3 regions of the Lysinibacillus sp. fkY74-1 genome follow, and region 2 is predicted to be linked to each of the others. Evidence: a T-box and tRNA genes for the amino acid it is inferred to sense, from the RefSeq annotation. Region 2 holds a T-box; the other regions hold tRNA genes.

Region 1 (4,631 bases), 690 kb from region 2:
TCATTGGTTCCTGCTTTAAAGCTTTCATAATAACAATTAGCTACATGTGGCTCTACTAAAACAATAGTAATTTCATGCTCATAGTATTGTCTTAAAAAGGCAACGACTGCTGCTGCAAAAGACCCTACTCCGGCTTGTAAAAACACATGGGTTGGAGCTTGTTCTATCTCTTCAACAACCTCTTGTATTAGAGTTGTATAGCCCTGCATAATCCATAATGGGATTTCCTCATAGCCATCCCACATTGTATCCTGAATTAAAACCCAACCATGTTCTTTAGCAAGGTGTGAAGTATAACGAACCGTATCATCATAATTCATTGCCGTAATTTCAGCATGGGCTCCCTCATTTATAATGTTTTGTAATCGTTCCTTGGCGCTACCAGCAGGCATATAGATTCGTGCTTGAAAACCTAGCTCTCGAGCTGCCCAAGCTACCCCACGACCATGGTTCCCATCTGTTGTTGAAATAAAGGTTAACTCTCCCAACTGATCTTTTATTTTGGATGACTTTAATTGTTCAAATGAAAGATCTTCAATATCTTTATTGAGCAGATTGGCAACATATTGTGCGATAGCATAAACGCCTCCTAGTACTTTAAAGGCATTCAAACCAAATCGAAACGATTCATCTTTTATCCAGATTTTTTCTACATCTAAATAAGAAGCTAATGATGCTAAATGATGGAGTGGTGTCTTTTCAAACTTCTCATATGTACGTTGGAATTGACTAACTTTCTTTACTTGTTCAAGTGTAAAATTCGAAAGTAAGGCTGTTATTTGTCCGTCATTATCTTGGCCTACATCATGTTGATTAGGAATCCATTTTAATTTTTCTCTCATATCTCTCCCCCTCTCTCCACATCTTAGTCTATTTCTCTAAAAAATACAAAATGCTCTTACTATCTAACGTAGGAAATAAAAAAACTATACACTCACCTTATTTCCATGAATGTATAGCTTATCCATTAATTATTTCGCAAAGATTTCTTCTACTTGATCTAGCATAATAGCAGCAGCTAAAATTCCTCCAGCTGTACTCCAAATGACATCATCTACTTTATGTGCATTGCCTTTTTGTACAGCAGAAAGGTTTTTCCAAAGAGGATCTCTGTCCACTCTTGTTCAGTTGCTAATGCTGAATCATCACCTATTGGCATGTATGTGAAGAAGAAAATAACATTCCCATCCATTTGGGGGATTACTTCTTTCCCTACCTCTACTGCTAAGTTTTCTAGCTTTTCAGTTCATAAAAAAAGTGCAGTAGATGTAAATTCATCTACTGCACTTAGTATGACCCGTACGGGATTCGAACCCGTGTTACCGCCGTGAAAGGGCGGTGTCTTAACCACTTGACCAACGGGCCGATGGCGGAGAAGGAGGGATTTGAACCCTCGCGCCGGTTACCCGACCTACACCCTTAGCAGGGGCGCCTCTTCAGCCTCTTGAGTACTTCCCCATAAAAAAATGGCTCCGAAGGCAGGACTCGAACCTGCGACAACCTGATTAACAGTCAGGTGCTACTACCAACTGAGCTACTTCGGAATATTGGTGGGCCTAAATGGACTCGAACCATCGACCTCACGCTTATCAGGCGTGCGCTCTAACCAGCTGAGCTATAGGCCCTTGGAGCGGGTGATGGGAATCGAACCCACGACATCAGCTTGGAAGGCTGAGGTTTTACCATTAAACTACACCCGCATAAATGGTGGGTCAGGACGGAATCGAACCGCCGACACTTAGAGCTTCAATCTAATGCTCTACCAACTGAGCTACTGACCCATTTCGTCCATGCTAAGCTTGCTCACTCTTTGCTTATCACGTCTATCAATAAATAATGGCGGTCCCGACCGGGATCGAACCGGCGATCTCCTGCGTGACAGGCAGGCATGTTAACCGCTACACCACGGGACCATTTGGTTGCGGGGGCCGGATTTGAACCAACGACCTTCGGGTTATGAGCCCGACGAGCTACCACTGCTCCACCCCGCGATAATCATATTGTCTTTTCGAGTTTTTAAAGCACCATTCATTCATAGAAACTGGAGGAGGTAGAGGGATTCGAACCCCCGCGCGGTGTTACCCGCCTGTCGGTTTTCAAGACCGATCCCTTCAGCCAGACTTGGGTATACCTCCGTAACAATATATAAATGGTGGACCTTGCAGGACTCGAACCTGCGACCGGACGGTTATGAGCCGTCTGCTCTAACCAACTGAGCTAAAGGTCCTTTAAGATGGCGGCAGAGGGGATCGAACCCCCGACCTTACGGGTATGAACCGTACGCTCTAGCCAGCTGAGCTACGCCGCCAGGATCTTTATACTGGTTATTTTACTATGGTGGAGCCTAGCGGGATCGAACCGCTGACCTCCTGCGTGCAAGGCAGGCGCTCTCCCAGCTGAGCTAAGGCCCCATAATATTTTTTGGAAATGGTCGGGAAGACAGGATTCGAACCTGCGACCCCTTGGTCCCAAACCAAGTGCTCTACCAAGCTGAGCTACTTCCCGTTGTTCTTATGGCGCGCCCGACAGGAGTCGAACCCATAACCTTCTGATCCGTAGTCAGACGCTCTATCCAATTGAGCTACGGGCGCATATAAAATGGTGCCGAGGACCGGAATCGAACCGGTACGGTAGTCACCTACCGCAGGATTTTAAGTCCTGTGCGTCTGCCAGTTCCGCCACCCCGGCACATTTGGAGCGGAAGACGAGGTTCGAACTCGCGACCCCCACCTTGGCAAGGTGGTGTTCTACCACTGAACTACTTCCGCATGTGCATAAGTTTTTTTATCTGGCATATTGAAAAATGGTGCGGGTGAAGGGAGTCGAACCCCCACGCCTTGCGGCGCTAGATCCTAAGTCTAGTGCGTCTGCCAATTCCGCCACACCCGCTTAATATGGTTGGTACTTAAATGGTGAGCCATGAAGGACTCGAACCTTCGACCCTCTGATTAAAAGTCAGATGCTCTACCAACTGAGCTAATGGCTCAAAAAATGGTGCCGGCTATAGGAATCGAACCCACGACCTACTGATTACAAGTCAGTTGCTCTACCTGCTGAGCTAAACCGGCGAATGGTGGAGGATGACGGGCTCGAACCGCCGACCCTCTGCTTGTAAGGCAGATGCTCTCCCAGCTGAGCTAATCCTCCTGGGTATTATGCCTAGCGACGTCCTACTCTCACAGGGGGAAGCCCCCAACTACCATCGGCGCTAAAGAGCTTAACTTCCGTGTTCGGTATGGGAACGGGTGTGACCTCTTTGCCATCATCACTAGACTGTTTTATTATGTATCTTGTTTTGAAGTTGTTTACCTGTCCTTCAAGACAAGAATTATTGTATAACGTTTTCTCATATTGTGCAATACTTTTTTATAAAAAAAAGAAATTATTACTTTTAAAAGATATTTTTGTTAAGTAAGAGAAAATATTGCCCTGCAAAATATTATAGCAATAGTTGTTTCAAAAGAAAACAATTATTTTTCATCTATATATTTTCAGCTTATTATCTAACTTAAAACTTGCTACTAAATAGTAGCAAGTTCCCTAGTCAATCTATCAATTTCTTTAAATGTTGTTGAATCTCCGAAAGATATTCTAAAGAATCGGCGAGCCGCTTCGATTGAATAATTCATCGATAAAATGGCTTTTGTTCCGGATTCGCTATGAATATCACACGCACTTCCTGTTGATATACTAATCCCTGCCTCGTTTAATTTTAATAATACATACTGCCCCTCCACTTTACTCATCATAACACCACAAATATTCGGCAATTGCTGCTTACACTCTATTAGTTGGCCTGTTTTAGGTAGGCGACTTTTAAAATATCTTCTTAATTCCTCGTAATGCTGTCTTTCATAATTATTATTTTCAACCGCTGCCGCAAAGGAAACAATTGAAGGTGTATCTAAAGTCCCCCCTCTTAGTCCTCTCTCATGAGTTACGCCTGGCGTTAGTGCTGGAACACGGATTGCAGGGTTTATATAAACTGCACCACATCCTTTAGGTCCTCCTATTTTATGTGCAGAGATTGTCATGGCGTCTCCCCCTCTTGGTATAGTTAATTTTCCAAAGGATTGCACACAATCTATATGACAGTAAACAGCGGATTCTTTGGCTGCCTCAATTATTTTTTCCACAGGTTGAATAGAGCCAATTTCTGAATTTACATGTTGAATAGAAATTAATGCTGTATCTTTTCGAATAGCATGTAGAAGTTGCTCTGAGTCAATACAGCCATCCTTTTGCAACGGTAATTTTGTCACTTCAAAGCCCATTTTCTCCAATGTATTCATGGCCGCATGTACAGACGTATGTTCAGCTTGTGATGAAATAATATGCCTCCCTTTTTTAGAGGCTAATGCTAATGACAAAATGGCCATAATATTTCCTTCTGTTCCACTTCCAGTAAAGATAACACCATCACTATTGACACCGAGCTCATGGGCTATAATCTCTCTTGACTGCTGGATAAAATAATGAGCTTGCCCTCCTAAATCATGGAGGCTTGAGCTATTTCCATAATAACGCTGTGCCACCTCTACATATGCTTCAAGCGCTTTTTTCGTCATTGGTGATGTTGCTGCGTAATCCATGTAGATCATCGTATTCTTCCTCTCTCGTTCAACAGGTCT
Region 2 (4,631 bases):
TTCACACGCCTAATATATACAAAGAGACGTCGTGCATAGCTCGATGTACTTGTATATCCTTTAAACGTGCGTGTGAAACCTTGTAACTGCCGAATTATGCAGGTACAAGGTTTTTTTATCGTGGTTCAAATTTGCTGAATCAAGATAATTGCTTCTTGTGGAAGTCTGCACAGAAGCCTCATAGAAACGCATATTTAGGAGGAAATTAATTTGAATTTAACAACATTAGGTTTTACAAAATATTTTGAAGAGCAAATATTAGAAATGAAAAAACAATCTAAGTTTAAAAATTGTGTGCCTGCGAGGGTCACTTTAGAGCATAAGCATTCCTATCGAGTGTTAGCTCAAGAAGGGGAATGGCTTGCAACAATCGCTGGTCATTATGCCTATACATCTTTAGCTCGTGAAGACTATCCGGCAGTGGGCGATTGGGTGCTGGTAGAGAAAATGCCTGGTGAGGAACGAGCAATTATTCATCAGTTATTCAAACGAAAATCTGTCTTTTCGCGAAAAGTTGCTGGTCTAGAGATACAGGAACAGATTGTTGCATCGAATGTGGATATTGTGTTATTAGTCATGAGCTTGAATGCTGATTTTAATATTCGCCGTTTGGAACGATATTTAGTAGCTGCCTGGGATTCAGGTGCAAAGCCCATTATTGTTCTTACAAAGGCAGATTTATGCGAGGATGAATCAAGCTTAGTAAAAGAAGTTGAGTCAGTAGCATTGGGTGTAGATATTTTCGTAACGAGTGCTATTTCTGGAGAAGGCTTAACGGAAATTCAGGCCTTATTTACTGAAGGGGTCACTGGAGCATTGCTGGGCTCCTCCGGTGCAGGAAAATCTACATTGACGAATGCTCTGTGTGGCGAAATGCTGATGAAGGTATCAGACATTCGTGAAGACGATGCAAAAGGACGTCATACAACGACCCATAGAGAGCTAGTGATATTACCCTCAGGTGGCTGTTTAATTGATACGCCCGGAATGCGTGAGCTACAGTTATGGAATCAAGGTGATAGTTTATCATCCAGCTTTCAAGATGTTGAGGAATTAGCAAAAGCTTGCCGTTATCGTGATTGTACCCATCAAAAAGAGCCGCATTGTGCAGTGCGAAAAGCTATTGCTGATGGTGAACTTGATCAAAATCGTTTGCAAAGCTATTTTAAGCTACAAAGAGAATTAGCTTACATGGAACGTAAAACAAATGTCCAGGCAAAGCTCGAGGAGCAACGTAAGTGGAAGCAAATTTCTAAAGGTGTTAAAAAGGGAAAAAACAAATAGGAGCACACATATGACAGTACAAAGCATAAATCATCTACTCTTTTCAGTGTCTGATCTAGAGAAATCCATTGCATTTTATGAAAATGTTTTCGGTGCTAAGTTACTTGTAAAGGGAAACAGCACAGCCTATTTTGATGTAAATGGGCTGTGGCTTGCCCTCAATGTTGAAAAAGATATACCGCGCAATGACATTCAATATTCCTATACACATATCGCTTTCACGATCTCTGAGGATGAGTTCGATAAAATGTATGATAAATTAGTACAATTGAAGGTTCTTATTTTAGATGGCCGACAAAGAGATGAAAGAGATAAAAAATCAATTTATTTTACCGATCCTGATGGACATAAGTTTGAATTTCATACGGGGACTTTACAAGATCGTTTGGATTATTATAAGAAGGAGAAGTTACATATGGAGTTTTTTAATCATTAAGCAAGGAGTGATTTTATGACGAAAGCTTTTATTTTTGATATGGATGGCACTTTATTTCAAACAAATCTTATTTTAGAACCTGCGCTAGATGCCACATTTGATGTGTTGCGTACAAAGGGCTTATGGCAGGGAGAAACACCCATTGAAAAATACCGTGAAATTATGGGTGTTCCTCTACCGGTAGTATGGGAGACCTTATGTCCAATGCATTCAGTAGACATACGTGAGGAGAGCAATGTGCTCTTTCATGTAAAGTTGACGGAGCAAATCCGTAGTCGTAAAGGTGCGCTTTATCCACATGCTGAGCAAACTCTTGCCACATTGTCAAAAAGCTATCCGTTATACATAGCGAGTAATGGACAGGTTGACTATTTACAGGCAATTGTAGAAACCTATCAATTAGAGCGATTTATAAAGGGGACTTACAGCATTCAATCCATTGCTAGCGGTCATAAATCAGACTTAGTGAAAAAAGTAATGCAAGACAATGGAATTCAGGACGGGGCGGTAGTTGGTGATCGTTCTTCCGATATTCAAGCTGCCAGCGATAACGCGCTACTTTCAATAGGTGTTCGCTTTGACTTTGCTCAGGACCATGAATTGCAACAGGCACATATTGTGATAGATGATTTAACGGAGTTACTAAACATAGAGTTAGGCTAATTATGATAAATCCATTAACATTAGGTGAGCCTATTCGAAAAAATGGAAGCGACTTAACGACAATTATTGCATTTCATCGTAATAAAGCGTAGAATAGTGCCAATCCTATAGATAAAGCATTGAAAAGGAAAAGTAGATAGGAATAGCATTTTGTAGAGAGCCTCTGTTGCTGGAAATGAGGTAAATGAATCCTTTTGAAAATGACCTTTGAGCTTCGTACCGAAAGCTTATAGCAAGTAGATTACGACGAGATGGGCACTCGTTACAACAGCGGCAGTATCTCTTACTTTAAAAAAAGACGTACTGAATAAGGCAAATAGTGTGAGCTATTTGTAAATATAGGTGGTAACACGGGTAGACTCGTCCTAATCAGATTTGATTAGGGCGATTTTTTTTACCATTTTTAATGAGAGGGGAGCAATTTAGAATGACTATCGTTATTGGAGGCGCTTGGCCGTATGCAAATGGCTCTTTGCATTTAGGACATGTAGCCGCATTATTACCAGGTGATATTTTGGCCAGATATTACCGGCAAAAAGGTGAACAAGTATTATACGTATCGGGTAGTGACTGTAATGGTACACCAATTTCTATTCGTGCAGCTCAGGAAAACACAACAACCGAGGCGATTGCTAATCATTATCATGAAGAATTTAAAAAATGTTTTAATAAGCTAGGATTTACTTATGATTTATACACAAGAACGGATGCAGAGCACCATCATGAATCCGTTAAGGGCTTATTTTTACAGCTACTTGCCAACCACTTTTTATATAAAAAGAAAATTGAACAGGCTTACTGTGAGACAGATCAGCAATTTTTGCCAGATCGATTTGTAGAGGGTATATGCCCAAATTGTGGTGCAAAGGCGAGAGGAGATCAATGTGATAACTGCTCGGAAATTTTAGACCCACTAGATTTAATCGATAAGAGCTGTAAAATATGTGGGAATGAGCCAGTAATTCGAGAGACAGAACATTTTTATTTTACCTTTAGTCAATTTCAAGGGAAATTAGAGTCCTTCTTATCCGAGGCAAAGGCAGAGAAACGTTGGAGGGATAATGCATTAGGATTGACAGAGCGCTACTTAGCAGAGGGCGTTCCTGACCGAGCAGTAACGAGAGATTTACCAAATGGAATAGATGTTCCGGTTCCTGGCTTTGATGGTAAGAAAATATATGTGTGGATTGAAGCAGTGGCGGGGTATTTAACTGCTAGCCTAGAATGGGCAAAGCAACATCATATGGCGATTGAAGACTTATGGAATGAAGAAACGATTTCGTATTATGTCCATGGTAAGGATAATATTCCATTCCACACAGTTATTTGGCCAGCTATTTTGATGGGACTAGGTGTGCAAGCTTTACCGACACATATCGTATCTAATGAATATTTAACATTAGAAAAACGCAAATTATCGACGAGTCAAAACTGGGCAGTATGGGTTCCTTATATTTTAAGTCGTTATGATGCTGACTCTATTCGCTATTTCTTAACGACTAATGCACCAGAAAATCGCGATACTGATTTTTCATGGCGAGAATTTATTTACAGTCATAACGGTGAATTACTTGGTGCCTATGGTAATTTTGTGAACCGAACATTGAAATTTATAGAGAAATCCTTTGCTAGTCAAGTGCCACAGGCTGAAGTGGATAGTACTATTCGTAAACAAACTATTCAGCTATTTAATGAAGTGGGTATTCTTATTGAGGGTGGCCGTTTCAAGCAAGCGTTAGAGACCATTTTTGAGTATATTCGTGGAGCTAATCGTTACTTCGATGAACAACAGCCATGGTTACAAGTAAAAGAAAATGTGGAGGCGGGCAATTGTACACTAGCTACCTGTGTCTATATCATTGCCAATCTCGGACAATTACTACAACCATTTCTACCGTTTTCAGCAGCGAAGGTAAGAGATATGTTAGGAATAGATGAAATAATGTGGCATGAGCAAGTAGAGTTACCTAAAACCATTGAAGACATAACACCTTTGTTTGAACGGCTGGACATTGAACTAATAGAAGAAGAATATCAAAAGTTAGTAAGGGATAGTCGCTAGACTTGAAAAAGCAGTATGGCTGAATGAGGCCATACTGCTTTTCTTGTTTAATTCATAACAGGTGTTAATTTGGCCACGACAATGCTATTGATGGCATTCATATAGGCTAGGGCACTAGCTTTTAAAATGTCAGTATCTGCAGCTTTTGCCATATACTTTTCACCCTCATGCTCGATCGTGATTTTT
Region 3 (4,631 bases), 680 kb from region 2:
AATGAAAGGAGGCCATTCCATTGTCCATCACTAGCTTATTACAACAGACGACGTTACTTCCTGAGCATTATCGTGCATTATCGATAACGGAAATGGAATCACGTATTTTATCAATCAAAAAAAAATTAGGATCCAAGCTTTTTATTCCGGGACATCACTATCAAAAAGATGAAGTTATACAATTTGCTGATGCAACAGGAGATTCCCTACAGCTGGCTCAGTTATCTGCCGCAAACAAAGAGGCAGAGCACATTGTATTTTGTGGCGTGCATTTTATGGCTGAAACTGCTGATATGCTAACATCAAAACGGCAACATGTATATTTACCAGATATGCGTGCAGGTTGTTCGATGGCTGATATGGCAGATATCTATCAAACTGAACAAGCATGGCCAATTTTGCAGCAGCTCTTTGGCGATACGATCATCCCACTTACCTATGTTAATTCAACAGCAGCTATTAAAGCCTTTACAGGAAGACATGGAGGTGCTTGTGTAACATCATCTAATGCTAAGGAGCTTGTTCAGTGGGCATTTACACAAAAACAGCGTATCTTCTTTTTACCTGACCAACATTTAGGAAGAAATACTGCTTATGACTTAGGTGTTCCGCTCGAAAATATGGCGGTTTGGAATCCACATAAGAATATACTTGAGACTAAACAACCTATTGAAAACATCCAAGTTATTCTATGGAAGGGGCATTGCTCTGTGCATGAAGGGTTTACAGTTCAACATACGGAGACTGTTCGTAAGGAATATCCATCCATGAGAATTATTGTTCATCCTGAATGTAGTCGAGAGGTTGTAGACGCGGCTGATGATGCTGGCTCAACTAAGTACATTATTGATACAATTAATCAAGCACCTAGTGGGTCTGCATGGGCAATAGGGACAGAAATGAATCTGGTCAATCGTATTATAAAGCAGCATCCAGATAAGCAAATTATCTCTTTAAATGAAAACTTTTGTCCTTGCTTAACGATGAATCGCATTGATCTTCCCCATTTGCTGTGGTGCCTTGAAAGTATTGATCACGGTCAACCGCATAACCGTATACAAGTTGATGATCATACTAGCAAGGAAGCTCTTAGTTCGTTGGAAAGAATGTTAGCAAGAAGATAAATCAGGATATTAAAGCAGAGATGTTGATGTTGTAAAATAACAATATTTCTGCTTTTTACTTGTATAGAATTAAGTATCCAGGTTACCTCCTGAAATTGACAGCAATTTATTCTTTATGATAATGTCGATTTGGAGGTGATAAGAAATGTCTTTTCAATCAAAAAATATTTTCATTAATTTACCAGTAAAAAATTTAAACAAATCCACGTCGTTTTTTCAGAAGTTAGGTTTTGAGTTCAATCAACAATTCAGTGACGAAACGACTGCCTCAATGATTATTAGTGAGAATATTTTTGCTTTACTAATGGTCGAAGATCGTTTCAAAGGATTTACTAACAAGAAAATTACGGATACTACTGTTTCTGCAGAAGCAATTTTATGTCTATCTGCAGATAATCGCGAGCAAGTAGATCAGCTAGTAAATAAGGCACTTGCCTCCGGGGGAAAACCTTATAGTGATCCACAAGATCATGGATTTATGTATGGCTGGGGTTTTCAAGATTTAGATGGACATATTTGGGAAGTAGTTTATATGGATGAACATGCAATGAATCAAGAGTAAATCGATTATCTAACATTATTTTTCTATAAAAAAACAGTAGACGCTAGTGCATCTACTGTTTTTTATATGACCCGTACGGGATTCGAACCCGTGTTACCGCCGTGAAAGGGCGGTGTCTTAACCACTTGACCAACGGGCCAATGGCGGAGAAGGAGGGATTTGAACCCTCGCGCCGGTTACCCGACCTACACCCTTAGCAGGGGCGCCTCTTCAGCCTCTTGAGTACTTCCCCATAAAAAAATGGCTCCGAAGGCAGGACTCGAACCTGCGACAACCTGATTAACAGTCAGGTGCTACTACCAACTGAGCTACTTCGGAATAATAATGGGCCTAAATGGACTCGAACCATCGACCTCACGCTTATCAGGCGTGCGCTCTAACCAGCTGAGCTATAGGCCCTTGGAGCGGGTGATGAGAATCGAACTCACGACATCAGCTTGGAAGGCTGAGGTTTTACCATTAAACTACACCCGCATAAATGGTGGGTCAGGACGGAATCGAACCGCCGACACTTAGAGCTTCAATCTAATGCTCTACCAACTGAGCTACTGACCCATTTCGTCCATGCTAAGCTTGCTCACTCTTTGCTTATCACGTCTATCAATAAATAATGGCGGTCCCGACCGGGATCGAACCGGCGATCTCCTGCGTGACAGGCAGGCATGTTAACCGCTACACCACGGGACCATTTGGTTGCGGGGGCCGGATTTGAACCAACGACCTTCGGGTTATGAGCCCGACGAGCTACCACTGCTCCACCCCGCGATAATCATATTGTCTTTTCGAGTTTTTAAAGCACCATTCATTCATAGAAACTGGAGGAGGTAGAGGGATTCGAACCCCCGCGCGGTGTTACCCGCCTGTCGGTTTTCAAGACCGATCCCTTCAGCCAGACTTGGGTATACCTCCGTAACAATATATAAATGGTGGACCTTGCAGGACTCGAACCTGCGACCGGACGGTTATGAGCCGTCTGCTCTAACCAACTGAGCTAAAGGTCCTTTAAGATGGCGGCAGAGGGGATCGAACCCCCGACCTTACGGGTATGAACCGTACGCTCTAGCCAGCTGAGCTACGCCGCCAGGATCTTTATACTGGTTATTTTACTATGGTGGAGCCTAGCGGGATCGAACCGCTGACCTCCTGCGTGCAAGGCAGGCGCTCTCCCAGCTGAGCTAAGGCCCCATAATATTTTTTGGAAATGGTCGGGAAGACAGGATTCGAACCTGCGACCCCTTGGTCCCAAACCAAGTGCTCTACCAAGCTGAGCTACTTCCCGTTGTTCTTATGGCGCGCCCGACAGGAGTCGAACCCATAACCTTCTGATCCGTAGTCAGACGCTCTATCCAATTGAGCTACGGGCGCATATAAAATGGTGCCGAGGACCGGAATCGAACCGGTACGGTAGTCACCTACCGCAGGATTTTAAGTCCTGTGCGTCTGCCAGTTCCGCCACCCCGGCACATTTGGAGCGGAAGACGAGGTTCGAACTCGCGACCCCCACCTTGGCAAGGTGGTGTTCTACCACTGAACTACTTCCGCATGTGCATAAGTTTTTTTATCTGGCATATTGAAAAATGGTGCGGGTGAAGGGAGTCGAACCCCCACGCCTTGCGGCGCTAGATCCTAAGTCTAGTGCGTCTGCCAATTCCGCCACACCCGCTTAATATGGTTGGTACTTAAATGGTGAGCCATGAAGGACTCGAACCTTCGACCCTCTGATTAAAAGTCAGATGCTCTACCAACTGAGCTAATGGCTCAAAAAATGGTGCCGGCTATAGGAATCGAACCCACGACCTACTGATTACAAGTCAGTTGCTCTACCTGCTGAGCTAAACCGGCGAATGGTGGAGGATGACGGGCTCGAACCGCCGACCCTCTGCTTGTAAGGCAGATGCTCTCCCAGCTGAGCTAATCCTCCTGGGTATTATGCCTAGCGACGTCCTACTCTCACAGGGGGAAGCCCCCAACTACCATCGGCGCTAAAGAGCTTAACTTCCGTGTTCGGTATGGGAACGGGTGTGACCTCTTTGCCATCATCACTAGACTATGTTCGGCTTTCAATATACATCGCATTTCTTCGTCAGCTTCTGTCGTTCAGTCAGTCACGTACTTGAGTACGCTCCTTCCCTCTCTCCATTGCTTCCTCGAACTACTCGTATCTTGAAACCCTTTATAAAAGAAATTATTCTTTCAAAACTGGATAAACGGTTCATTGAATGCTTCAAACTTTTTGGTTAAGTCCTCGATCGATTAGTATTCGTCAGCTCCATGTGTCACCACACTTCCACCTCGAACCTATCTACCTCATCGTCTTTGAGGGATCTTACTTACTTGCGTAATGGGAAATCTCATCTTGAGGGGGGCTTCATGCTTAGATGCTTTCAGCACTTATCCCGTCCACACATAGCTACCCAGCGATGCCTTTGGCAAGACAACTGGTACACCAGCGGTGTGTCCATCCCGGTCCTCTCGTACTAAGGACAGCTCCTCTCAAATTTCCTACGCCCACGACGGATAGGGACCGAACTGTCTCACGACGTTCTGAACCCAGCTCGCGTACCGCTTTAATGGGCGAACAGCCCAACCCTTGGGACCGACTACAGCCCCAGGATGCGATGAGCCGACATCGAGGTGCCAAACCTCCCCGTCGATGTGGACTCTTGGGGGAGATAAGCCTGTTATCCCCGGGGTAGCTTTTATCCGTTGAGCGATGGCCCTTCCATGCGGAACCACCGGATCACTAAGCCCGTCTTTCGACCCTGCTCGACTTGTAGGTCTCGCAGTCAAGCTCCCTTGTGCCTTTACACTCTACGAATGATTTCCAACCATTCTGAGGGAACCTTTGGGCGCCTCCGTTACCTTTTAGGAGGCGACCGCCCCAGTCAAACTGTCCGCCTGACACTGTCTCCTGCCCCGCTAAGGGGCATGGGTTAGAATTTCAA

What was found. A T-box is a leader RNA that pairs with one kind of tRNA and senses whether it is charged. The one in region 2 lies ahead of metG (methionine--tRNA ligase), so its partner is inferred to be a tRNA-Met.
Region 1: it encodes a tRNA-Met, which carries the amino acid that the T-box ahead of metG (methionine--tRNA ligase) is inferred to sense. The anticodon was not compared.
Region 3: it encodes a tRNA-Met, which carries the amino acid that the T-box ahead of metG (methionine--tRNA ligase) is inferred to sense. The anticodon was not compared.

Annotation. Positions count from the first base shown of each region.
Region 1 covers NZ_CP170173.1:3,564,837-3,569,467, forward strand. Annotated here, with positions in the region: gene ACE1MS_RS17435 (diaminopropionate ammonia-lyase) at 1-842, opposite strand, end outside; partial or broken gene ACE1MS_RS17440 (iron siderophore-binding protein) at 972-1,240, opposite strand; tRNA gene ACE1MS_RS17445 (tRNA-Glu) at 1,294-1,365, opposite strand; tRNA gene ACE1MS_RS17450 (tRNA-Ser) at 1,368-1,458, opposite strand; tRNA gene ACE1MS_RS17455 (tRNA-Asn) at 1,468-1,544, opposite strand; tRNA gene ACE1MS_RS17460 (tRNA-Ile) at 1,549-1,625, opposite strand; tRNA gene ACE1MS_RS17465 (tRNA-Gly) at 1,627-1,700, opposite strand; tRNA gene ACE1MS_RS17470 (tRNA-Phe) at 1,706-1,781, opposite strand; tRNA gene ACE1MS_RS17475 (tRNA-Asp) at 1,838-1,913, opposite strand; tRNA gene ACE1MS_RS17480 (tRNA-Met) at 1,917-1,991, opposite strand; tRNA gene ACE1MS_RS17485 (tRNA-Ser) at 2,043-2,135, opposite strand; tRNA gene ACE1MS_RS17490 (tRNA-Ile) at 2,151-2,227, opposite strand; tRNA gene ACE1MS_RS17495 (tRNA-Met) at 2,235-2,308, opposite strand; tRNA gene ACE1MS_RS17500 (tRNA-Ala) at 2,336-2,411, opposite strand; tRNA gene ACE1MS_RS17505 (tRNA-Pro) at 2,429-2,505, opposite strand; tRNA gene ACE1MS_RS17510 (tRNA-Arg) at 2,515-2,591, opposite strand; tRNA gene ACE1MS_RS17515 (tRNA-Leu) at 2,600-2,688, opposite strand; tRNA gene ACE1MS_RS17520 (tRNA-Gly) at 2,694-2,768, opposite strand; tRNA gene ACE1MS_RS17525 (tRNA-Leu) at 2,805-2,889, opposite strand; tRNA gene ACE1MS_RS17530 (tRNA-Lys) at 2,911-2,986, opposite strand; tRNA gene ACE1MS_RS17535 (tRNA-Thr) at 2,993-3,068, opposite strand; tRNA gene ACE1MS_RS17540 (tRNA-Val) at 3,072-3,147, opposite strand; rRNA gene rrf (5S ribosomal RNA) at 3,158-3,273, opposite strand; gene ACE1MS_RS17550 (cysteine desulfurase family protein) at 3,522-4,592, opposite strand.
Region 2 covers NZ_CP170173.1:4,253,229-4,257,859, reverse strand. Annotated here, with positions in the region: gene rsgA (ribosome small subunit-dependent GTPase A) at 205-1,284, shown strand; gene fosM (FosM family fosfomycin resistance protein) at 1,295-1,720, shown strand; gene ACE1MS_RS21020 (HAD-IA family hydrolase) at 1,736-2,383, shown strand; T-box leader at 2,494-2,754, shown strand; gene metG (methionine--tRNA ligase) at 2,811-4,445, shown strand; gene ACE1MS_RS21010 (2-isopropylmalate synthase) at 4,493-4,631, opposite strand, start outside.
Region 3 covers NZ_CP170173.1:3,571,899-3,576,529, forward strand. Annotated here, with positions in the region: gene nadC (carboxylating nicotinate-nucleotide diphosphorylase) at 1-34, shown strand, start outside; gene nadA (quinolinate synthase NadA) at 21-1,124, shown strand; gene ACE1MS_RS17570 (VOC family protein) at 1,270-1,686, shown strand; tRNA gene ACE1MS_RS17575 (tRNA-Glu) at 1,754-1,825, opposite strand; tRNA gene ACE1MS_RS17580 (tRNA-Ser) at 1,828-1,918, opposite strand; tRNA gene ACE1MS_RS17585 (tRNA-Asn) at 1,928-2,004, opposite strand; tRNA gene ACE1MS_RS17590 (tRNA-Ile) at 2,012-2,085, opposite strand; tRNA gene ACE1MS_RS17595 (tRNA-Gly) at 2,087-2,160, opposite strand; tRNA gene ACE1MS_RS17600 (tRNA-Phe) at 2,166-2,241, opposite strand; tRNA gene ACE1MS_RS17605 (tRNA-Asp) at 2,298-2,373, opposite strand; tRNA gene ACE1MS_RS17610 (tRNA-Met) at 2,377-2,451, opposite strand; tRNA gene ACE1MS_RS17615 (tRNA-Ser) at 2,503-2,595, opposite strand; tRNA gene ACE1MS_RS17620 (tRNA-Ile) at 2,611-2,687, opposite strand; tRNA gene ACE1MS_RS17625 (tRNA-Met) at 2,695-2,768, opposite strand; tRNA gene ACE1MS_RS17630 (tRNA-Ala) at 2,796-2,871, opposite strand; tRNA gene ACE1MS_RS17635 (tRNA-Pro) at 2,889-2,965, opposite strand; tRNA gene ACE1MS_RS17640 (tRNA-Arg) at 2,975-3,051, opposite strand; tRNA gene ACE1MS_RS17645 (tRNA-Leu) at 3,060-3,148, opposite strand; tRNA gene ACE1MS_RS17650 (tRNA-Gly) at 3,154-3,228, opposite strand; tRNA gene ACE1MS_RS17655 (tRNA-Leu) at 3,265-3,349, opposite strand; tRNA gene ACE1MS_RS17660 (tRNA-Lys) at 3,371-3,446, opposite strand; tRNA gene ACE1MS_RS17665 (tRNA-Thr) at 3,453-3,528, opposite strand; tRNA gene ACE1MS_RS17670 (tRNA-Val) at 3,532-3,607, opposite strand; rRNA gene rrf (5S ribosomal RNA) at 3,618-3,733, opposite strand; rRNA gene ACE1MS_RS17680 (23S ribosomal RNA) at 3,920-4,631, opposite strand, start outside.